2 linked regions of the Pigmentiphaga aceris genome follow. The protein of the gene in region 1 interacts with the protein of each later gene in a pairwise test. Links are inferred from orthologs where the notes say so. Each region holds a gene or a part of one and is shown in the gene's direction. Other genes may lie near its edges. The genes, in order: odhB and lpdA.

Region 1 (11,759 bases):
TCAAGGCTGCTGGCACTGCGCCTGTGCGGTTCAAGAAATTCAGCAGGGCAGACGCCGGTACGCACAAGGGGCTGTTCGGTTCCATGTTGTCGTAGAACCGGGTCTTGTCTGACGCGGGAAGCTCGGCATACAGCGTCTGGCTGTCGGCCCTGGCGCGGGTCGATGCAGTTTCAGCAGATTGGCCCAGGTGACGGTAGAGCACGCTCAGGGTGCGAACTGGGTCCATGAAAACTTCGCGCTGACCGGCTGGCGGCTCCAGCAACCAGATGCTGCTGGGTTCGTAGGGAAGCCAGTCAGCAATGCCGTGCGCAAATCCGTCGATGATCCCCATCAGTTGTGGACTCAGTCCGCTCACCGGTTGGGTGCGCAACAAGGCTGTCATATCAAGCACCGCGATGTCCTCCTGATGGGTCGAAACAAAATGTTCAGTTCTGCTGATTGTGTAGCGACGCATGACGCATCGCCGTTCAGCATCGATAATGAATGCTGACTACCAACTGAATGGAGTATCGATGAAGCAGTTTCTGATTGCACTAGCGTTCCTGTCGCCGGCAGGCGTTGCCTTGGCTGCACCCGTTCACTACGACATCGATCCCGATCATACCTACCCAAGCTTTGCCGCCGATCACATGGGCGGTCTGTCTACCTGGCGCGGCAAGTTCACCAAGACCGCCGGCACGATCATGCTTGATCGGGCAGCCAAGACCGGTTCGGTCGACATTACCGTAGATACAACGTCGATCGACTTCGGTCACGCAGAGATGAACAAGCACGCGAAGGCTGCCGACATGTTCAATGTTGCCAAATTCCCCACGGCAACCTATCGCGGCAAGATCACCGAGTTCAAGGGTGATGTTCCCAGCAAAGTGGAAGGCGACTTCACGCTGATGGGCGTGACCAAACCCCTTGTATTGACGATAAATAGCTTCAAATGCATGGAAAACCCGATGACGAAGGCACCTACTTGCGGTGCTGATGCCACCGGCAATTTCAACCGTGGCGATTTTGGTTTGAACTTTGCGTTGAACATGGGGTTCAAACCCGAGGTCGCGCTCAACATCCAGATCGAAGCGACGCAGAAAAAATAGGGTAATTCCTGTCGTTTCGCGTATAAAAAGGCCCGACGTCTACATGCGATAGCCCTTGGTCGGTGCTATCCTTGTCGGCGTTTTAGACGCCTGGCCAAAAACACTGGCTTTATAAGTCACGCCGCCTTCTGCAACACCTGCGATCCGCTATCCGGCTAAGCCGTGCCGCGGAAGGTCCATCCTGCATCTACCGGGTGAAACACCCGTCACGGTGAAGCGCAATTCATGACACATGCTCTAGATCCTTCCTCATACCTTTTCGGAAGTAATGCGCCCTACGTAGAAGAACTCTACGACGCGTATCTCGACAATCCTGGTTCGGTGCCCGACAACTGGCGCGCCTACTTCGATCAGCTTCAGCATTCCCCCGCCGTTGACGGCAACGAGTCGACCCGTGACCAGGCCCACGCGCCCGTCATCGAATCGTTTGTTCAACGCGCTCGCGCCAATACCCTCCTGACCCGTCCCGCCGCTGAAACCGATCTGTCGGTTGCCAGCCAGCAGGTGCACGTGCAGTCGATCATTGCCGCCTACCGTTTCCTCGGTAGCCGCTGGGCGGTGCTCGACCCCTTGCAACGTCAGGAACGTCCGATGTTGCCGGAACTGGAGCCGTCGTTCTACGGCCTGACCGAAGCCGACATGGACAAGGTTTTCTCGGCAACGAACACCTACTTCACCACCGCCGAGCACATGACGCTGCGCGACATGGTGAAGGCGTTGCGCCAGACCTACTGTGCCTCTATCGGCGCAGAGTTCATGCACATCTCCGATCCGTCGGTGAAGCGCTGGATCCAGCAACGTCTGGAAAGCACGCTGGCCACCCCGGCCTTCGATGCAGACAAGAAAAAGCACATTCTCGGCCGCGTGACCGCAGCCGAAGGCCTTGAGCGTTACTTGCACACCAAGTACGTCGGCCAGAAGCGTTTCTCGCTGGAAGGCGGCGAAAGCTTCATCGCGTCCATGGACGCCCTGATCCAGCACGCCGGTACGCGTGGCGTGCAGGAAGTCATCATCGGCATGGCTCACCGTGGCCGTCTGAACGTGCTGGTGAACACCCTGGGCAAGATGCCCAAGGACCTGTTTGCAGAATTCGAAGGCAAGTACGACGAAACGCTGGCCGCTGGTGACGTGAAGTACCACAAAGGCTTCTCCAGCGACGTGTCGACCCCGGGAGGCCCGGTCCACCTGTCGCTCGCGTTCAACCCGTCTCACCTGGAAATCGTGAACCCGGTGGTCGAGGGCAGCGTGAAGGCACGTCAGGAACGTCGCGGCGACGCCGTCGGCGCACAAGTGCTGCCGGTGCAAGTGCACGGTGACGCGGCCTTCGCAGGCCAGGGCGTCGTGATGGAAACGCTGAACCTGGCACAGACCCGCGGCTACGGCACGGGCGGCACGGTTCACATCGTCATCAACAACCAGATCGGTTTCACCACTTCCGATCCGCGCGATTCGCGTTCGACGCTGTATTGCTCGGACGTGGTCAAGATGATCGAAGCGCCTGTGTTCCACGTGAACGGCGACGATCCGGAAGCCGTGGTGCTGGCAACAGAACTGGCGCTCGACTTCCGTCAGGAATTCCGCAAGGACGTGGTTGTGGACATCGTCTGCTTCCGCAAGCTGGGCCACAACGAGCAAGACACCCCCGCACTGACCCAGCCGCTGATGTACAAGCGCATCGGTCAGCATCCGGGCACGCGCAAGCTGTACGCCGACAAGCTGGCCACGCAAGGCGTGATCGCTGCTGACGGCGGCGACGAGTACGTGAAGGAATACCGCGCGGCAATGGACGAAGGTCGTCACACTGTCGACCCGGTCCTGACCGACTACAAGAGCAAGTTCGCCATCGACTGGTCGCAGTTCCTGAACCGCAAGTGGACCGACGCGGCCGATACCGCGATTCCGCTGGCTGAACTCAAGCGCCTGGGCGAACGCATCACGACCGTGCCGGAAGATTTCAAGCCGCACTCGATCGTTGAAAAAGTGCTGGCCGACCGTCGCAAGATGGCACTCGGCGAAATCAACCTCGACTGGGGCATGGGCGAGCATCTGGCCTTCGCCAGCCTGGTGGCATCGGGCTACCCGATCCGTCTGACCGGTCAGGATTCGGGCCGTGGCACCTTCACCCACCGCCATGCCGTGCTGCACGACCAGAAGCGCGAGCGTTGGGATGATGGCGTGTATATCCCGCTGCAGAACATCTCCGAAGGTCAGGCACCGTTCGTGGTGATCGACTCGGTGCTGTCGGAAGAAGCCGTGATGGGCTTCGAGTACGGTTACTCGGCCGCTGATCCGAACACCCTGGTCATCTGGGAAGCCCAGTTCGGCGACTTCGCCAACGGTGCCCAGGTCGTGATCGACCAGTTCATCAGCTCGGGCGAAGCCAAGTGGGGCCGTCAGTCCGGCCTGACCTTGATGCTGCCGCACGGCTACGAAGGCCAAGGCCCGGAGCACTCGTCGGCACGTATCGAGCGCTTCCTGCAGCTGTGCGCCGACAACAACATGCAAGTGGTCCAGCCGACCAATGCCGCGCAGATCTTCCACCTGATCCGCCGTCAGATGATCCGCCCGTTCCGCAAGCCGCTGGTGATCTTCACGCCGAAGTCGCTGCTGCGTGCCAAGGACGCTGGTTCGCCGCTGTCCGAACTGGCCAACGGCCACTTCCAGACCGTCATCGGCGAAACCGACGACACGATCGCCGCGGACCGCGTCAAGCGCGTGCTGCTGTGCTCGGGCAAGGTGTACTACGACATCGTCAACTCGCGTCGTGAACGCGCCATCGACGACGTCGCGGTCATCCGCCTCGAACAGATGTACCCGTTCCCGCACAAGGCCATCGCCACCGAGCTGAAGAAGTATCCGAAGCTGGCGGAAGTGGTCTGGGTGCAGGACGAGCCGCAGAATCAGGGCCCCTGGTTCTACGTGCAGCATCACCTGCTCGAAAACATGGCAGATGGTCAGAAGCTTGCATACGCCGGACGCGCAGCGTCGGCGTCGCCGGCAGTCGGCTACATGTCGAAGCACCAAGAGCAGCAGAAGGCCTTGCTTGAAGCAGCCTTCGGCCGCCTCAAGGGCTTTGTGCTCACCAAGTAATGACGCCTGCATCGTCCCGCCTGGTCCATTGACTGGCGGACGATGCCCCGGAAGGGCCGGTTTGCAAGCATTGCGCCGGCCCCGTCTCGATTGAATATCTCGCGGAAGAAACAGACATGGCATTGATCGACGTTGTAGTCCCCCAGCTCTCCGAATCCATCGAAGAAGCGACCCTGCTGACCTGGAAGAAGAAGCCGGGCGAAGCCATTGCAATCGACGAAATCCTGATCGAAGTCGAAACCGACAAGGTCGTGCTGGAAGTGCCGGCACCGGCCGCTGGCGTGCTGTCGGAAATCGTTCAAGGTGACGGCGCAACCGTGACCTCGGGCCAGGTCCTGGCGCGCATCGACACCGCCGCTACCGCAGGCGCTGCTGCTCCGGCCGCCGCCGCACCGGCTCCCGCTGCTGCTGCCCCGGCACCGGCTGCTGCCGCCGCTGCACCCGCACCCGCCACCTCGATCGCCATGCCCGCTGCTGCCAAGCTGCTGGCCGACAAGGGCATCGACCCAGCATCGGTCGACGGCACCGGCAAGGGCGGCCGCATCCTGAAGGGTGACGTGCTGGCCGCTGGTTCCGCACCGGCTCCGGCTGCTGCCAAGGCTGCTGCGCCCTCCGTTGACGCCACGACCCTGGTCGATGGCCGTCCGGAACAGCGCGTGCCGATGACCCGTCTGCGCGCTCGCGTGGCAGAGCGTCTGCTGCAATCGCAAGCCGAAAACGCCATCCTGACCACCTTCAACGAAGTGAACATGAAGGCGGTCATCGACCTGCGCAATTCGTACAAAGACAAGTTCGAAAAAGAACACGGCGTGAAGCTCGGCTTCATGTCCTTCTTCGTCAAGGCCGCCGTTGCTGCCCTGAAGAAGTTCCCGCTGCTGAACGCATCGGTCGACGGCAAGGACATCGTCTACCACGGCTACTTCGACATCGGCATCGCAGTAAGCAGCCCGCGTGGCCTGGTTGTGCCGATCCTGCGCAATGCTGACCAGCTGTCGCTGGCCGGCATCGAAAAGAAGATCGCTGAATTTGGCCAGAAGGCCAAGGAAGGCAAGCTGGGTCTGGATGACCTGACCGGCGGCACCTTCTCGATCTCCAACGGTGGCGTGTTCGGTTCGTTCTTCTCGACCCCGATCATCAACCCGCCGCAATCGGCCATCCTGGGCGTGCACGCCACCAAGGATCGCCCGGTTGTCGAAAACGGCCAGATCGTCATCCGCCCGATCAACTACCTGGCACTGTCGTATGACCACCGCATCATCGACGGCCGCGAAGCCGTCCTGGGCCTGGTCGCAATGAAGGAAGCCCTGGAAGATCCGCAACGTCTGTTGCTCGAGATCTAAGGGGATAAGGACATCATGGCAAAGCAATTTGACGTAGTCGTCATCGGCGCAGGTCCTGGCGGTTATGTAGCCGCGATCCGCGCAGCCCAACTCGGCCAGACGGTCGCCATCGTCGACGCTTGGCAAAATGCCAAGGGCGGCCCGGCACCCGGCGGCACTTGCACCAACGTCGGCTGCATTCCGTCGAAGGCACTGCTGCAATCGTCGGAACACGTCGAGCAGGCACAACACCACTTCGCCGACCACGGTATCTCGGTTGGTGACGTGTCGGTCGATCTGGCCAAGATGGTTGGCCGCAAGGCCACCGTCGTGAAGCAGAACAACGATGGCATCCTGTTCCTGTTCAAAAAGAACAAGATCACCTTCTTCCACGGCCTGGCATCGTTCACGGCACAGGTTGAAGGCGGTTGGGGCATCAAGGTTGACGGCGCAGCACCGGAAGAACTGGTTGCCAAGCACGTCATCGTGGCCACCGGTTCGAACGCACGTGCCCTGCCGGGCGCAGCCTTCGACGAGAAGGTGATCCTGTCGAACGATGGTGCACTGAACCTGTCGGAAGTGCCGAAGCGCCTGGGCGTGATCGGCGCGGGCGTGATCGGTCTGGAGCTCGGCAGCGTGTGGCGTCGTCTGGGCGCGGAAGTGACCATCCTCGAAGCACTACCGGCCTTCCTGGCTGCAGTGGACGAGCAGGTCGCCAAGGAAGCCCAGAAGCAGCTGACCAAGCAAGGTCTGAAGATCAACCTGGGTGTGAAGATCGGCGAGATCAAGCCGTCGGAATCGTCTGTGACGGTGGACTACACCGACGCAGCCGGTGCCGCGCAATCCGCTACCTTCGACCGCCTGATCGTGTCGATCGGCCGCGTGCCGAACACCAACGGTCTGGGCGCTGACACGGTTGGCCTGAAGCTCGACGAACGCGGTTTCATCGCCGTTGACGAAGACAACAAGACCAACCTGCCGAACGTCTGGGCAGTGGGCGACGTGGTTCGTGGCCCGATGCTGGCACACAAGGCCGAAGAAGAAGGCGTGGCGGTTGCCGAGCGTATCGTGGGCCAACACGGCCACGTGAACTTCAACACCGTGCCGTGGGTGATCTACACCAGCCCCGAGATCGCGTGGGTCGGTCAGACCGAACAAGCCCTGAAGGCTTCGGGTCGTGCCTACAAGGCCGGCAACTTCCCGTTCCTGGCCAACGGTCGTGCGCGCGCGCTGGGTGACACCACCGGCTTCGTGAAAGTGCTGGCTGATGCCACCACCGACGAAATCCTGGGCGTGCACATCATCGGCCCGCAAGCATCTGAATTGATCGCAGAAGCCGTGGTCGCGATGGAATTCCGTGCATCGTCGGAAGACATCGGTCGTATCTGCCACGCGCATCCTTCTTTGTCGGAATCGATGAAAGAAGCGGCGCTGGCCGTTGAAAAGCGGTCGCTGAACTTCTAAGCGCCGAAGGCTGCGATCCCGGGGCAGGTACCCGGGCGCGGCTTTTGCAGACCCCGGTGCGTCGCGCCGGGGTCTTTTCAATTCGGCCTTCCTTTTTTCTTGCGTCGTCGATCAGTCGCCATTCAATGACTGGCAGTCGTCGATGACGGCGCATCGCTCGAACTCCTCCCGAGTGCATTCAAAGAGTCGCCCATGAACGTACGCGAGTACTACGAGAACATGCTGGCCGAACGTGGCTTCCAGCAGGACGAGGCCCAGCGTGCCGCCATCGAGCGCTTGCAGCGCTTCTACGAGGAATGGGTTGCCTACCAAGGCCAGCAGAAAAGCCTGATGCGCTTTCTGCGCAGCAAACCCGAATCGCCACGGGGCGTGTACCTGTGGGGCGGGGTAGGGCGCGGCAAGAGCTTCCTGATGGACTCGTTCTACGCCACGGTGCCGATCGATCGCAAGACGCGTGTGCACTTCCACGAATTCATGCGCAGCGTTCATCGTGAACTTGATGAGGTCAAGGGCACGCAAGACCCGCTGGATGAAGTCGCGCGCCGTCTGGCCGAGCGTTATCAACTGGTCTGTTTTGACGAATTCCATGTGTCCGACGTGGCCGACGCCATGATTCTGCACCGCTTGCTGCAGGGCATGTTCCAGCATGGCGTGTCGTTCGTGATGACGTCCAACTACGAACCGTCGCTGCTGTACACCGATGGATTGCACCGTGACCGCATCTTGCCCGCGATTGCGCTGATCAAGGCAAAGATGGATGTGCTGAACGTAGACGCAGGCGTGGACTACCGACGTCGTGCGCTGGAGCAGGTGCAGCTGTATCACACGCCGCTGAATGCCGAAGCAGATGCTGCTTTGCAGACCGCCTTCAACCAGCTTGCCGACACCGCGCCGCAGGAACCGATTCTGCACGTCGAACATCGCGAGATTCACGCGCATGCCTTGGCAGGCAGTGTGGTGTGGTTCGATTTCGCCACCTTGTGCGGTGGCCCGCGTTCACAGAACGATTACCTGGAATTGGCCAGCCGCTTCCAGACCGTGATCTTGTCGGGTGTACCGCGCATGGGGCCGCGCCAGGCGTCTGAAGCACGACGCTTCACCTGGCTGATCGACGTGTTCTATGACCACAAGGTCAAGCTGATCATGTCGGCAGAGTGCGAACCCGAGGAGCTGTACACCGAGGGTGCCCTGGCCAATGAGTTCCACCGAACGGTGTCGCGCATTCTGGAAATGCAATCGCGTGAGTATCTGGACGCGCAGCGCCGCGACGCCACGTCCTTGTGATGTCCATGCAAGATCACTGCGCAGCCGTCTGACCCAAGCGCACTGATCGCTGCCCGTCGCTGGGCTGTTCTACCTGTGCCCAGCGACGATTCGCGTTGGTTTTCACGCCCAACGTCGCTTTCAAGAGACAAAGAGCAACAAAGACCCTGACGACAATCTGACTATTCTTTAGTTCCGTATTGATAGTAATTATCATTGCGGAAATCATTAACGATTAGTTAATGCCTTGTCGATCTGTCTTTGGAGATAGTCTTTTGTTCCCGTCCTCTATCGAGCAAGCACGCATGCCGCTTTCCAGCGGTGCCCGTGCACTTGCCATTGCCCTGTCAGCCTGGGCTGCCGTTGCTGCCGCACCCGCCGCACACGCGCAGACTGCACCCCCGGCAACCACCAACCGCGCAAGCACCTTGCCGGTTGTGACGGTAGAGGACACCGCCGAGACGGCAACCGCGCCTACCGTGGGCTACGTGGTTCGCAACAGCAGCTCTGGCACCAAGACGGACACGCCGATCGTAGAGACCGCACAATCGATCTCCACCGTGACGCGCGACCAGATCCGCGAACAGAACGCACAAAGCCTGAACCAGATGCTGCGCTACACCCCGGGTGTTGCCGTGGAAACGCGTGGCGCAACCGCCACCCGCCTGGACCAGTTCACCGTGCGTGGTTTCAGCGCCAGCTCTTATCTGGATGGCCTGCGCAACCCGGGCAGCCGCGACGCGCTGCCCCAGGTGGACGGCTACCGCCTTGAACGCATCGACGTGCTCAAGGGCCCGTCGTCGGTGATGTACGGCCAGGGTGGCCCCGGCGGTATCGTCAACATGATCAGCAAGCGTCCGACGGAAGACGGCGTGCGCGAAATCCAGTTCGGTCTGGGTAACTACAGCAACCGTTCCTTGGGCTTTGACTACGGCGATCGTCTGGACAAGGAAGGCAAGCTGCTGTTCCGCGTCACCGGCCTGGCCTATGCCGCCGATGGTCAGATCGACCACACCAAAGAACGCCGCTACTTCATCGCCCCGTCGTTCACGTGGAAGGCCACGCCCGACACCACGCTGACCGTGCTGGCCAACTTCCAGCGCGATCCCGACATGGGTTCGTACGGCGCAGTGCCTGGTGTGCGCAGCCTGTACCGCGCGCCCGATGGCTATTACCTGCCGTCGAGCTTCTACGACGGCGATGCCAATTTCGAAAAAAGCGATCGCAAGAACGCATCGATCGGTTATCAGTTCGATCACCGCTTCAACGACACCTTCAGCTTCCACCAAGGCCTGCGCTACCAGAAGGCTGAAGGTATCTACCGCAGCATCTACAGCGGTGGTTACGCCGATGGTGCCCCGAACTATTCGCTGATTCGCCGCTCGGCCATTGCCACCAATGTGGAAATCGATGCATTCACCATCGATCAGAACCTGCAAGCCAAGTTCGCCACCGGCCCGCTGTCGCACACCGCCTTGGTAGGCTTTGACTACCAGCGCACCGAGACCTCGACGCTGTCGGGCAGCGGTGTCAACGGTGGTGCACCGGCGCTGAATGTCTTCCGTCCGAACAACTTCATGCAGATCCCGGTCCCGGCCTTCACCGCCGACGCACTGGCCAAGGCTTTCCAAAGCGGCCTGTACGTGCAAGACCAGATGAAGTTCGGTCGCCTGACGGCAACCCTGGGTGGCCGTTATGACTGGTCCACCACCAGCAACACCACGCGCACGATCGCAAACAACCGCGTCACCAGCACCGGCCTGAAGCAAGAAGCCTTCAGCGGTCGCGCCAGCCTGTTGTACCTGTTCGATAACGGCATTGCGCCATACGCCAGCTACAGCGAATCGTTCGAACCGCAAAGCGGCACCGGCTTCAACGGCCAGCCGTTCGAACCGATCCGTGGCAAGCAGAACGAAATTGGCGTGAAGTATCAGCCGGTTGGTTCGCGTTCCCTGTTCACGGCCGCGCTGTATGACGTGCGCCGCAAGAACACCACGACCACCGATCCGGACCCCACCCACCTGTGCAATGGTGCGCGCTGCAACATCGCAGCCGGTGAAGTGCGCACGCGTGGCCTGGAGCTGGAAGCGCGTACCGAACCGGTTCGCGGCCTGAGCCTGATTGCCGGTTACTCGTACAGCGACAACGTCTACACCAAAGACAATTCTGCCGTTGCTGGCGTGAATCTGGAAGGCAAGACCCCTGGTTCGCTGCCGACCCACCAGGCATCTGCATGGGCACGCTACCAAGTGCAGGAAGGCCCGCTGGCAGGTGTTGGCTTCGGTGCCGGCCTGCGTTATGTCGGTTCCACCTACACCAGCACCTCGAACCTGTACAAGACGCCGAGCCGTGTGCTGGTCGATGCCTTGCTGGACGTAGACCTGGGCCGTGTGAATCCGCAGCTGAAGGGCTGGAACGCGTCGCTGAACATCAGCAACCTGTTCGACAAGACCCACGTGGCATCTTGCCTGGGTGACTTCGACTGGTGCTACTACGGTTATCAGCGCGCTGTGAAAGCGAACGTGCGCTACACCTTCTAAATCGGTGTCGGGTCAGTGTGAAGCGCTGGCCCAGCTGATGGGAAAAAAACGCAGTGCTGGACGCGAGTCCGGCGCTGCGTTTTTGCATGTGGCGAAGCTGTCAGGTCACCGACTGACGATCATCGGTCATTGCATAATCGACGGATGCCAATAGCAACGATCAACTCAACCCCCGTGTATCTGCTTGATGACGCCAGGCAGAAGACGCGCGTCCGCGCCATTCTGACGCAGCGCGGTCTGGCGTCACACATGAACAATACGAAGTGGCGCGAACTCTGTGTGGGTATGCGTGCGCTGCCTTTTCCGCCTGCGTACCAAAGCAAGGATGTATTCAACGACCTGCCTTGTCCGGTGAATTTTCCCCACGCGCCTGACTATTGGGGCGATTGGGCTTGCACGCCGGAGGCGAGTTTGGGCTTGCATATCGAGTGGCTGAAGATCGCACCCCGATTCAGACGCAACCGGGGCCGCTTGATTGCCCCAGAGATACTGGACTGCGCTGGTGAAGTGATCGCACTGCTGAAGCAGGTCGGTCTTCCGGTGATCGAACAAGATGGTTTTTTTGTGCTGTACGGACACAGCTCGGGATCGATGTCGGCTTGATCCCGGTGTGATCTTGATTCGATTTTCATCCAGTGGCGGGCGACACGTTTGCGCGCTTGCGCAACGAACCGCGCTTGGAACACGACGGGGCGCACGCTGCTGGGTGGTGCGACAACCTGAGGCGTAACGCGGGTCGATAGTCAGCGCAGCATGGCGATTGCCGCCGCGTCCTGCATGGCCCGACCGAGCTGCTGCAAGGTGCTGGAACGCACGGCGGCATGCTGCCAATAAAGTGGCAGGTCCAGCCATCGCGCGGCATCGATGTTCACCACCGTCTGCGCTGCCAGCGCATGTTCGATCAGCGATTCCGGTGCCAGACACCAGCCCAGACCACGTGCGGCGGCCTCGACAAAGCCGGTCGCCGACGGAAGGTAATGCACGGGCGGTGTGAT
Region 2 (11,835 bases), 370 kb from region 1 along the record:
GTGCCGAGATGTCGGCAAAGCGTTCACGCTGGGCAGGCGGCAGTTCCACGCCGCTCAGACGGAAGCCGCGCAGGGCCAGGTCGACAATGCGCTTGCGGGTCGGCGACATGGCGGCGTATTCCGCCGATTCAGCCAGACGCTTGTATTGCAGATACAGGCCTTCATGCAGGCCAACCCAGGTCCAGAACTCGGACACGGCGGGCAGGCTTTCGTTGTAGGCCTCGCGCAGTTCGGGGGTATTGACGACGGAATTCAGGTGGCCAGCGGCAGACCAGGCGCGCGACAGGCGCTCGCTGACGTCGTCGAGCGCATCGACGATGTTGTCCCAGGTCGGGGGCAGGGCCGGGTCTGCGGCGCGTTCGACCGCTGCACGGGTGCGCGCGATCAGTTCATTGATCGCCGGGGCGATGTGTTCGGGGCGGATTGCGTCGAAGGCCTGCAGGTCACGTTCAGCAAACAGGGGATTGTCGGCAAGGCTTGCGTCGGTCATCGTCTCATCCACAAAAAGTTCAGGTCGGGCGGGCGGCGTCCGGCTGGCGATCGATGGTTGCTGCGCGTGTGCACAGCCCCCATCGATGCAGAATCAGGCCGCAGCGTCAGCGGCGCGTTCAGCCGCCTCGACGGTATTGACCAGCAACATGGCGATGGTCATGGGGCCGACGCCGCCAGGAACCGGGCTGATCCAGCCTGCGGTTTCCGATACACCAGCGAAGTCCACGTCACCAGCCAGCTTGCCGGCCTCGTCGCGGTTGATACCCACGTCGATCACCAGCGCGCCCGGCTTGACCATGTCGGCGGTCAGCGTGTTGCGACGTCCGACGGCAGCGACCACCACGTCGGCCTGACGCGTGTGATACGCCAGATCCGGCGTCGCACTATGGCAGATGGTGACGGTGGCATTGGCTTGCAAGAGCAGCAGGGCCATCGGCTTGCCGACAGTGTTGCTGCGGCCGATCACGACCGCGTGCTTGCCACGCAGGTCCATGCCGGTGCTTTCGATCAGCTTCATGCAGCCATAGGGCGTGCAAGGACGGAAGCCCGGCAGGTTGGCAACCAGTTCGCCTGCGCTCAGGGTGGAATAGCCATCGACGTCTTTCTTGGTCGAGATCGCCTCGATCACCTTGCTGGGATCGATGTGACGGGGCAGGGGCATCTGCACCAGAATGCCGTGAATTTCAGGTGCGTTGTTCAGGTCGTCGATGCGGGCCAGCAGCTCGGCTTCCGTCATCGTGGCCGGGTAGGTTTCCATCACGGAATACAGACCGGCGTCGGCGCAGGCCTTGACCTTGTTGCGCACGTAGACCTGGGATGCCGGATCTTCACCCACCAGCACCACCCCCAGGCCGGGCCGATGGCCACGTGCGGTAAGCGCAGCGGTGCGTTCGGCAACCTCGGCACGAATGGTTCGGGACAATTGGGTTCCGTCGATGATGCGGGCAGTCATGGCAGTCAAGCTCTACGTTGGTCGTGCGTGGGGTCTGAAGGGATAGAACGAATTCGGGGACGTGCAAGGGGGCAATGAGAGCGGTGCTGTCAAATGCCAGGGCAGCCAGGTGCCGGCAGTCGCCAGGATGCGCGGTTCGGATCGGCCGTCTGCGTGACGACAGATCCGAACCGCGCCATCTCAGGCGGCGGGCTTGTGCAGCGCAACCTTCATCAGGTCGGCCACGGTGGTGACTTGCAGCTTTTCCATGATGTTGGCGCGATGCGCTTCCACCGTCTTGATGCTGATGCCCAGGTCATCGGCGATCTGCTTGTTCAGGCGACCGGCAACGATGCGTTCCAGCACTTGCTGTTCACGCACCGTCAGGCGTGCCAGCAGGGCTTCGTGACCACGGCGGGTGGCGTCTTCCGCAGCGCGGCTGACGGCTTGTTCCAGCATGTTGGCGATGATCTGGCGCAGATCGGCTTCGTTGAAGGGTTTCTCCAGGAAGTCGACTGCACCTTTCTTCATCGTCGACACCGCCATCGGCACGTCGCCGTGGCCGGTGATGAACACGATCGGCAGCGACGAACGACGGGCGATCAGGTGTTCCTGCAACTCAAGCCCGCTCATACCGGGCATACGCACGTCGACGATCAGCACGCCGACCAGGTTCGGGTCGTAGTCGGACAGGAACCGCTCCGCACTTTCGTAGCTGCGAACGCGATAACCGTTGGCTTCGAGCAGCCAACGCAGCGAATCGCGTACGGCCTCGTCGTCGTCGACAATGAAAACCGTGCTGTTCTGCGGGGGGACACTCATACCGTTTGCTCCTGGGTGGGCGGGGTCGATGCCGGGGGATGTACCGGTGCGATCCAAGGAAGGGTGAAGCGGAAGATCGTTCCGCCGGTCGGATTGGCTTCGGCCCAAAGCCGGCCGTGATGGAATTCGATGATGGTGCGACAGATATTCAGCCCCATGCCCATGCCTTCGGGTTTGGTGCTGAAGAACGGTTCGAACAGTCTCGATGGGTCGATATCACCCAGTCCATGGCCCGCGTCGATCACGGCAACTTCCACGTGATCCTGACGCAGGCTGGCCATCACGGTCAGCTCGCGTTTGGCCGAATCCTGCATGGCTTCAAGGCCATTTTTTAGCAGGTTGAGCAGGACTTGCTCGATAAGAATCGGGTCGGCCTGTACATCGGGCAGCCATTCGGGAATGCGTTTGATGATGCCGATGCTGCGTTTTCGTGCATCGATTTCGGCAAAGCCTACCGCGTTGTCGACAATCGCGGGGATCGTCACCCGCTGGCGCTTGGGCTCGCTGCGTTTCACGAATTCACGAATGCGACGAATGATCATGCCGGCACGTTCGGCCTGCGCGGTGGTCTTTTCCAGCGCGGGCAGCAACTGCGCCGGGTCGGTCATGCCTGCCCGCACGCGGGCAACCACCCCCATGCTGTAGTTGGCGATCGCCGTCAGCGGCTGATTCAGCTCGTGCGCCAAGGACGAGGCCATTTCACCCATGGTGATCAGGCGGCTGGTCAGTTGAATCTTTTCCTGCTGCGCAATCGATGCTTCCTCCGACGCGCGACGCTCGGTGATGTCACGCGCCACCTGCATGCGCACGCGACGGCTGTCCACCCATTGCAAGGTGCGGTGGCGAACTTCGAACCAGCGCTGTACCGAAGCCGAGTACACCTCCACGGCTTCATCGGTGAAACGACCGCGACGACCCGCCGACAATTCATCGTGGCCGGTGGCCTGTGAACTGAACACACGCCGATAGGTGCGGTTCGCAAACAGCAGTTCCGAGCCTTGCGGAGTGTCTGCCGTTACCGAGATGGCATCGTCCAGGCCTTCCAACACTGTCATGAAACGCTCGTGGGCGGCAGCCAGCGCTTCACGGACCCGCTTGGGTTCCGTGATGTCGGTCATCGACGTCATCCAGCCGGTCTGCACACCACGCTGATCCAGCAGGGGCGATACATACAGGCGTGCGGTGAAGCGCGATCCATCGCGGCGTTGCGCGTCCATTTCCAGACCGCTGGTAGGCGTGCTGCCAGACAGCAGAATGTCCATCAGGCGTTTCTGGATGTCGTGCTGGTCGGGCGGCCAGTAGGGATACGGCGGGCTGCGGCCCAGCAGGTCGGACTCATCCCAGCCGATCATGCGACAGAAGGCCGGGTTCACATAGGTGATCTTGCCTTCCATGTCGATCACACGCATGCCGGTCAGCATGGAGTTTTCCATCGCGCGACGGAACGATGTCTCGGCGATCAGGGCTTCTTCGGCCTGCGAACGGAAGCGCGTGTGACGCCATAGCGCCAGCAGGCTCCACAGAATCACTGCCGACAGCGACACCACCACCCAGACCAGCATGGTCTGCGAGGTTTCCGTCTGCGTGCGGTACGCGTAAGCACGCACGATCATGCCATTGCCTGGCGGATCGATCGGCAGTTCGTAGACGTGGCGCGCATCGCCCGCCGTGCGCGGCGAGGGCGTGGAGAGCTGACGGCCAGCGTCATCGAACAAGGACACGCGGTAGCGTCGCGCGGTTTCCTGCGGCACCAGTTGCTGCAGGATTTCATCCACGGAATACACCGCTGCAACCGTGCCCAGGAAACGATTGTTCTGGGTCACGGGGATGTGCAGATCGAAATACATGTCGCCGTCGAGCCCGCGGTAGGGCACCGAATACGCGCCCCGACGACTGTCGCGGGCGGTATCGAAGGCCTTGGCCGCGTCGTCTTCGCGCTGGCCGGGAGCTTCGAAATGCGATGACCTGACGCCACGACGCGTGGACGTTTCCGACCAGCGCGTCAGCTGGTTTTCATCCAGCCAGGCCAGCTGGACGATTTCCGGGTGTTCACCCAGCAGCGCACGGGCTTCATCGACAAACCGGTTTTCGGTCATGGTGGCGCGCGTGCCTTCGCGGGCCAGGCCACCCAGGCGATCGCGTGCTGCCAGCATGCGCAGCCGGACCGACTGCTGCGCCCAGTCCACATCGCGGACCAGGGTGCCGTAGCGTTGGGCGTCATCGCGGGCGTCGAGCCACCACAGGATGGAACCCATGACACAGACGAACAAGCCAAGCGCGATGGCTGGCGTCAGCCAGTACCAGTTGCGGCGGCGAAGGTTTACTTGTTCGCGGAAGGGGGCCGGAATATTCGGCGGGCTGACGTGAGACATGGGCGCTAAGTTTACGCACAATCACCCGGCCGACAGGGGGCTGGCAGGGCATGGATTAACGCGGATCATGCCATGATCTGCAATATTTCACATTACGAAAAAACGTATCGCAACGCGAAATTTATATTGCGGCTGCCTTTCGACGCTTTTAGAATCCGAGCCGGGATCGTCCGGGCAGCTTTATGCGCCCGGCAATGATACAAAGAGGGCCCCGCAAGGGTCCCTTGCGTCGCACGACGACGCACCGAGATTCGCACCGTGCATCTGGCGGACGAAAAAGATTCAGAGCCACAGGAGACATTAATGTCTGCTCTTCCTCACCCCGGTGCCGACGCTTCGTCGGCGGCTAACGACGACGACACTCTAGAGACGCAAGAGTGGCTTGATGCCTTGGAGGCCGTGCTCGACCGCGAAGGTCCCGAGCGCGCGCACTACCTGCTTGAACGCTTGATCGACCAGGCTCGTCGCTCCGGCGCACATATTCCGTATTCCCCCAATACCGCCTACGTCAACACGATCCCGCCGCATCTCGAGACCCCGCATCCGGGCAACCTCGAAATCGAAGAGCGCATCCGTTCGTACGTTCGCTGGAACGCCATGGCCATGGTGGTCAAGGCCAACAAGCTCAACCCGCCCGATGGCGGCGATCTGGGCGGCCACATTGCCTCGTTCGCGTCGCTCGCGAACATGATCGGCATTGGTCAGAACCACTTCTGGCACGCTGACCGCGAAGGCCGTGGCGGTGACCTGGTGTACTTCCAAGGTCACTCGTCGCCCGGCATCTACGGTCGCGCCTACCTGGAAGGCCGTCTGTCGGAAGACCAGTTGCTGAACTTCCGTCAGGAAGTCGATGGCAAGGGCCTGTCGTCCTACCCGCATCCGAAGCTGATGCCCGAGTTCTGGCAGTTCCCGACCGTCTCGATGGGCCTGGGCCCGCTGATGGCGATCTATCAGGCGCGTTTCCTGAAGTACCTGCACGCCCGCGGCATTGCCGACACCAGCAACCGCAAGGTCTGGGTCTTCTGCGGCGACGGCGAAATGGACGAGCCGGAATCGCTGGGCGCAATCAGCCTGGCCTCGCGCGAGAAGCTCGACAACCTGGTGTTCGTGATCAACTGCAACCTGCAGCGTCTGGACGGCCCGGTGCGCGGCAACGGCAAGATCATCCAGGAACTGGAAGGCGAGTTCCGCGGTAGCGGCTGGAACGTCATCAAGCTGATCTGGGGTGGTTACTGGGACCCGCTGCTTGCCAAGGACAAGGAAGGCATTCTTCGCAAGATCATGGAAGACACCGTCGACGGCGAGTACCAGACGTACAAGGCCAATGACGGCAAGTTCGTGCGCGAGAACTTCTTCGGCAAGCACCCGAAGCTGCTGGAAATGGTCAGCCGCATGAGCGACGAAGACGTCTGGCGTCTGAACCGTGGCGGCCACGATCCGCACAAGGTGTACGCCGCCTTCGCCGCTGCCGACAAGACCGTTGGCCGTCCGACCGTGATTCTGGTCAAGACCGTCAAGGGCTACGGCATGGGCCGCGCCGGTGAGTCGCTGAACCCGACCCACCAGCAGAAGAAGCTGGACATCGACACGATCCGCGAATTCCGCAACCGCTTCAACATCCCGGTGCCGGACGATCAGCTCGAAGCGCTGCCGTTCTTCAAGCCGGCCGACGACACGCCGGAAATGCAGTACCTGCACGAGCGTCGCAAGGCGCTGGGTGGGTTCCTGCCGTCGCGCCGCACGGTTGCCGAAGAGAAGCTGACTGCCCCCGCGCTGGACACCTTCAAGGCCGTGCTGGAGCCGACGACCGAAGGCCGCGAAATCTCGACCACGCAAGCCTTCGTGCGCATTCTCACGCAGCTGCTGCGTGACAAGACGCTGGGCCCGCGTGTCGTGCCGATCGTACCCGACGAGTCGCGCACCTTCGGTATGGAAGGCATGTTCCGCCAGATCGGTATCTATGCACCGGAAGGCCAGAAGTACGTGCCGGTCGACAAGGCCCAGGTGATGTACTACCGCGAGGCCAAGGACGGTCAGATTCTGGAAGAGGGCATCAACGAAGCGGGCGCATTCAGCTCGTGGATTGCTGCGGCGACGTCGTACTCGTCGAACAACCGCATCATGATCCCGTTCTACATCTACTACTCGATGTTCGGGTTCCAGCGCGTGGGCGACCTGGCCTGGGCAGCGGGCGACATGCAGGCACGCGGCTTCCTGCTGGGCGGCACCGCTGGCCGGACCACGCTGAACGGCGAAGGTCTGCAGCACGAAGACGGCCACAGCCATGTGTTCTCGTCGACAATCCCGAACTGCGTGTCTTACGACCCGACGTTCGCGCATGAACTCGCCGTGATCATCCAGCGCGGCATGAAGCGCATGGTGGAAGACCAGGAAAACGTCTTCTACTACATCACCGTGATGAACGAGAACTACGCGCATCCGGGTCTGCGCGAAGCCGACATCGAAGGCATCAACCGCGGCATGTACATGCTGAAGGAAGCTGCTGGCGGCAAGCATCGCGTTCAGTTGCTGGGTTCGGGCACCATCCTGCGTGAAGTGATGGCTGCTCAGGACATGCTGCAAGAAGACTGGGACATCGCTGCCGACGTCTGGAGCGTGACCAGTTTCACCGAGTTGCGCCGTGATGGTCTGGACGCTGACCGCTTCAACCTGCTGAACCCCACCGACACGGCCAAGGTGCCGTTCGTGACGGAACAACTGGCCAAGCACGAAGGTCCGGTGATTGCGTCGACCGACTACATGAAGTTGTTCGCCGACCAGATCCGTCCGTTCATGCCGCGCAATCGCGGTTATCGCGTGCTGGGCACCGACGGCTACGGTCGTTCGGACTTCCGCGCGAAGCTGCGTGAGCACTTCGAAGTGGATCGTCGTTTCGTCGTGGTTGCTGCCCTGAAGTCGCTGGCCGACGAAGGCACGATCCCGATGAAGACGGTTGCCGAGGCGATCAAGAAATACGGCATCGACGCTGACAAAGCCAACCCGCATTACGCGTAATGCATCGATGAAATGACCCGGACACCCGCCGTGGGCCTGATGGCCTCGGCGGGTGTGTGTTCGAGCTGGCGCAGAAAGCGCTGGCATCGCTGGAGACACAAGAATGAGCAACGTGATCGAATTGAAGGTGCCGGACATCGGCGACTTCAGCGAAGTGGAAGTGATCGAAGTGCTGGTCAAGGTTGGCGACACCGTGGCGGCTGAGCAAAGCCTGGTGACGGTCGAATCGGACAAGTCCTCAATGGAAATTCCGGCATCCGAAGCGGGTGTCGTGACGGCTATCGCTGTCAAGCTGGGCGACAAGGTCAAGCAAGGCACCGTGCTGGTGTCGATCGAGCCGGGTGCTGCAGCTGCTGCCGCACCGGCAGCCGCGCCTGCACCGGCAGCGGCTCCTGCGCAGGCTGCTGCTGCGCCGGCACCTGCACCCGCACCTGCTGCGGCCGCTCCGGTTGCCGCACCCGCGCCTGCCGCTGCCCCCAGTGGCCCTGTGACCATCAGCGTGCCGGACATCGGCGACTTCGCCGAAGTCGAAGTGATCGAGCTGCTGGTCAACGTTGGCGACGAAGTGAAGGCTGAGCAAAGCCTGGTGACCGTCGAGTCCGACAAGTCGTCGATGGAAATCCCGTCGTCGCAAGCTGGCAAGGTCACCAAGCTGCTGGTGAAAGTTGGCGACAAGGTCAAGCAGGGTTCGCAACTGGTTGAGCTGGAAGCCAGCGCTGGCGCTGCTGCTGCCGCTGCGCCTGCCCCCGCTGCTGCGGCCCCGGCACCTGCCGCCGCTGCTGCTGCACCGGCACCTGCACCGGCCGCCCCCAGCACGCCTGCGGTCGTCCGCACGCCGCCGGTGCAAGCCGTGGAAGACCCGTCGGCACCGAAGCCGCATGCATCGCCTTCCGTGCGCAAGTTCGCACGTGAACTGGGCGTTGATCTGCGTCGTGTGACCGGTACCGGTGACAAGGGCCGCATCACACCGGACGACGTCCGTGCATTCGTGAAGCAAGCGGTAGCAACCGCTGCCCAACCGGCTGCTGCTGCGGCCGCGTCGGGTGACGGTGGTGCCGCGCTGGGTCTGTTGCCCTGGCCGAAGGTTGATTTCACCAAGTTCGGTGAAATCGAAGCCAAGCCGCTGTCGCGCATCAAGAAGATTTCCGGTGCCAACCTGCACCGCAACTGGGTGATGATCCCCCACGTCACGAACAATGACGAAGCCGACATCACCGAGCTGGAAGCCCTGCGCGTCGCGCTGAACAAGGAAAACGAGAAGGCTGGCGTCAAAGTCACGATGCTCGCCTTCGTCATCAAGGCCGTGGTTGCTGCCTTGAAGAAGTTCCCCGAGTTCAACGCTTCGCTGGACGGCGACAACCTGGTCTACAAGAAGTACTTCCACATCGGCTTTGCGGCCGATACGCCCAACGGGCTGGTTGTGCCGGTGATCCGCGACGCCGACAAGAAGGGCGTGTTCGAACTCGCCAAGGAATCCAGCGAACTGGCCAAGAAGGCCCGTGACGGCAAACTGTCGCCGGCCGAAATGCAGGGCGGATGCTTCTCGATCTCGTCGCTGGGTGGCATTGGTGGCACGAACTTCACCCCCATCGTGAATGCGCCGGAAGTCGCGATCCTCGGCCTGAGCCGTTCGGCGATGCAGCCGGTGTGGGATGGCAAGGCCTTCCAGCCGCGCCTGATGCTGCCGATGTCGCTGTCCTACGACCACCGCGTGATCGACGGCGCATCGGCCGCACGCTTCAACGCCTACCTGGGCGCCGTGCTGGCGGACTTCCGCCGCGTGCTGCTGTAAGCGCCAAGGAGCTGCGATGAGCAACGTTATCGAAATCAAAGTACCGGACATCGGTGACTCCCAGGACGTGGAAGTCATCGAGATACTGGTCGCGGTCGGCGACACCATCAAGGCCGAACAAAGCCTGGTGACCGTCGAGTCCGACAAGTCCTCGATGGAAATCCCGGCAACGCAAGGCGGCGTGGTCAAGGCGCTGCGCGTGAAGCTGGGCGACAAGGTCAGCGAAGGCTCGGTCCTGCTGGAAATCGAAGCGGGTGAAGCGGCAGCCGCTGCGCCTGCACCGGCTGCTGCCAAGGCCGAAGCGCCTGCGGCTGCTCCCGCTGCTGCGCCTGCCAAGGCTGCGGCACCGGCACCGGCCGCCGCACCTGCGCCCGCAGGCAGCTACAGCGGCAAGGTCGATGTTGAAGTCGACTTGGTCGTGCTGGGCTCCGGCCCTGGCGGTTACGCCGCTGCCTTCCGCGCGGCCGACCTCGGTCTGTCCGTTGCCTTGGTGGAACGTTATCCGGCGCTGGGCGGTGTCTGCCTGAACGTCGGTTGCATCCCGTCCAAGGCCTTGCTGCACACCGCTGCCATCATCGATGAAGCACGTGCACAAGCTGCGCACGGCGTGAGCTTCGGTGAGCCCACCATCGACCTGGACAAGCTGCGCTCGTTCAAGGACGGCGTGGTGGCCAAGCTGTCCGGCGGCATCGCCGGCATGGCCAAGTCGCGCAAGGTGAAAGTGGTGCAAGGCACCGGTGCTTTCGTTGATCCGTATCACATGGAAGTGGACGGCGAAGCTGGCAAGCAAGTGGTGAAGTTCAAGCAGGCGATCATCGCTGCTGGCAGCCAGCCCGTCAGCCTGCCATTCGCGCCGAAAGACCCGCGCATCGTCGATTCCACCGGCGCGCTGGAATTGCGTCAGCAGCCGGGCAAGATGCTGATCATCGGCGGCGGCATCATCGGCCTGGAAATGGGCACGGTGTATTCCGCGCTGGGCGCACGCCTGGACGTGGTCGAAATGCTCGACGGCCTGATGCAAGGCGCTGACCGTGACCTGGTCAAGGTGTGGCAGAAGTTGAACGCACCGCGCTTCGACAACATCATGGTCAAGACCAAGACCACGGCGATCGAAGCCCGCGAAGACGGCATTTACGTCACCTTCGAAGGCGAAGGCGCACCGAAAGAACCGCAGCGCTACGACCTGGTGCTGCAAGCCGTGGGCCGCACGCCCAACGGTAAGAAGATCGGTGCCGAGAAAGCCGGTGTTGCAGTCACCGACCGTGGTTTCATCGACGTCGACAAGCAGATGCGTACCAACGTGCCGCACATCTTCGCGATTGGTGACGTGGTTGGCCAACCGATGCTGGCCCACAAGGCCACGCACGAAGGCCACGTTGCCGCCGAAGCCGCAGCAGGCCACAAGGCCTACTTCGACGCCCGTGTGATTCCGTCGGTGGCCTACACCGATCCGGAAGTGGCATGGGTCGGCGTGACCGAAGACGAAGCCAAGAAGCAAGGCCTGAAGGTCACCAAGTCGGTGTTCCCGTGGGCAGCTTCCGGCCGCGCGATCGCCAACGGCCGCGACGAAGGTTTCACCAAGCTGCTGTTTGACGAGACCACCCACCGCATCGTCGGTGGCGGTATTGTCGGCACGCATGCTGGCGACCTGCTGAGCGAAATCGTGCTGGCCATCGAGATGGGTTCGGACGCGGTAGACATCGCCAAGACCATCCACCCGCACCCGACCCTGGGTGAATCGGTGGGCCTGTCGGCTGAAGTCGCCGAAGGCAGCTGCACGGACTTGCCGCCGGCTCGGAAGAAGTAATTCTTCTGCGGTTTGGCAGTAAGTGAAACGCCTGGCTCATGCCAGGCGTTTCTGTTTCTGGGTTTGGTGCGCGATTGTCCATCCCTTGCCCGCACCCCGGCCGTCGCAAATCCCCACAGCACATCGGGGAATGCCCCGTGCTCCCCATGCGATACTTCGCCCCTGCTCATTCCCCGGTCGATCACGTTTCATGACCTCGCTGACCCCCGCCGTGCCTGCCCCCGATTCCCGCCCGACCGCTACCAGCCCGCTGGCCACCTGGCTTGCCTACCTGGAGTCGATTCACGCCCGTCCCATCGACATGGGCCTGGACCGTGTGCGCGAGGTGGCTGCGCGGATGGAATTGAACATCGAGGCCGTGAAGATCGTGGTCGGCGGCACGAACGGGAAGGGCTCGACCTGTTCCATGCTTGAGGCCATTTTGCTGGCGTCTGGCTACAAGGTCGGCCTGTACACCTCGCCGCACCTGGTGGATTTCAACGAGCGCGCCCGCATCAACGGCGAACTCGCTACTGACGCAGAACTGACCGAACAGTTTGCGGCTGTCGACGCCGCACGCGGCGAAGTGTCGCTGACCTACTTCGAACTGACCACGCTTGCCATT

What was found.
Region 2: the proteins of odhB (region 1) and lpdA interact in binary tests that used the Escherichia coli proteins (3 or more experiments, as listed by UniProt). The link is inferred for Pigmentiphaga aceris from one-to-one orthologs.

Annotation. Positions count from the first base shown.
Region 1 is NZ_CP043046.1:2,350,843-2,362,601, forward strand. The notes cover bases 3,621-6,406. They hold odhB (2-oxoglutarate dehydrogenase complex dihydrolipoyllysine-residue succinyltransferase), read left to right. Parts: upstream 3,621-4,294; coding sequence 4,295-5,518; downstream 5,519-6,406. Other genes in these bases: FXN63_RS10095 (2-oxoglutarate dehydrogenase E1 component), read left to right, coding at 3,621-4,178; lpdA (dihydrolipoyl dehydrogenase), read left to right, coding at 5,534-6,406. Outside these bases: FXN63_RS10085 (hypothetical protein), read right to left, coding at 1-391; FXN63_RS10090 (YceI family protein), read left to right, coding at 513-1,088; more of FXN63_RS10095, read left to right, coding at 1,314-3,620; more of lpdA, read left to right, coding at 6,407-6,961; cell division protein ZapE, read left to right, coding at 7,154-8,245; FXN63_RS10115 (TonB-dependent siderophore receptor), read left to right, coding at 8,530-10,764; FXN63_RS10120 (DUF6678 family protein), read left to right, coding at 10,909-11,367; FXN63_RS10125 (LysR family transcriptional regulator ArgP), read right to left, coding at 11,508-11,759. UniProt on the Escherichia coli protein: E2 component of the 2-oxoglutarate dehydrogenase (OGDH) complex which catalyzes the second step in the conversion of 2-oxoglutarate to succinyl-CoA and CO(2).
Region 2 is NZ_CP043046.1:1,979,526-1,991,360, forward strand. What follows is about bases 8,974-11,835. They hold lpdA (dihydrolipoyl dehydrogenase), read left to right. Parts: upstream 8,974-9,440; coding sequence 9,441-11,231; downstream 11,232-11,835. Other genes in these bases: aceF (dihydrolipoyllysine-residue acetyltransferase), read left to right, coding at 8,974-9,424; folC (bifunctional tetrahydrofolate synthase/dihydrofolate synthase), read left to right, coding at 11,422-11,835. Outside these bases: FXN63_RS08325 (M3 family metallopeptidase), read right to left, coding at 1-490; bifunctional methylenetetrahydrofolate dehydrogenase/methenyltetrahydrofolate cyclohydrolase FolD, read right to left, coding at 584-1,444; FXN63_RS08335 (response regulator transcription factor), read right to left, coding at 1,625-2,245; FXN63_RS08340 (PAS domain S-box protein), read right to left, coding at 2,242-4,617; aceE (pyruvate dehydrogenase (acetyl-transferring), homodimeric type), read left to right, coding at 4,921-7,632; more of aceF, read left to right, coding at 7,736-8,973. UniProt on the Escherichia coli protein: Lipoamide dehydrogenase is a component of the glycine cleavage system as well as of the alpha-ketoacid dehydrogenase complexes.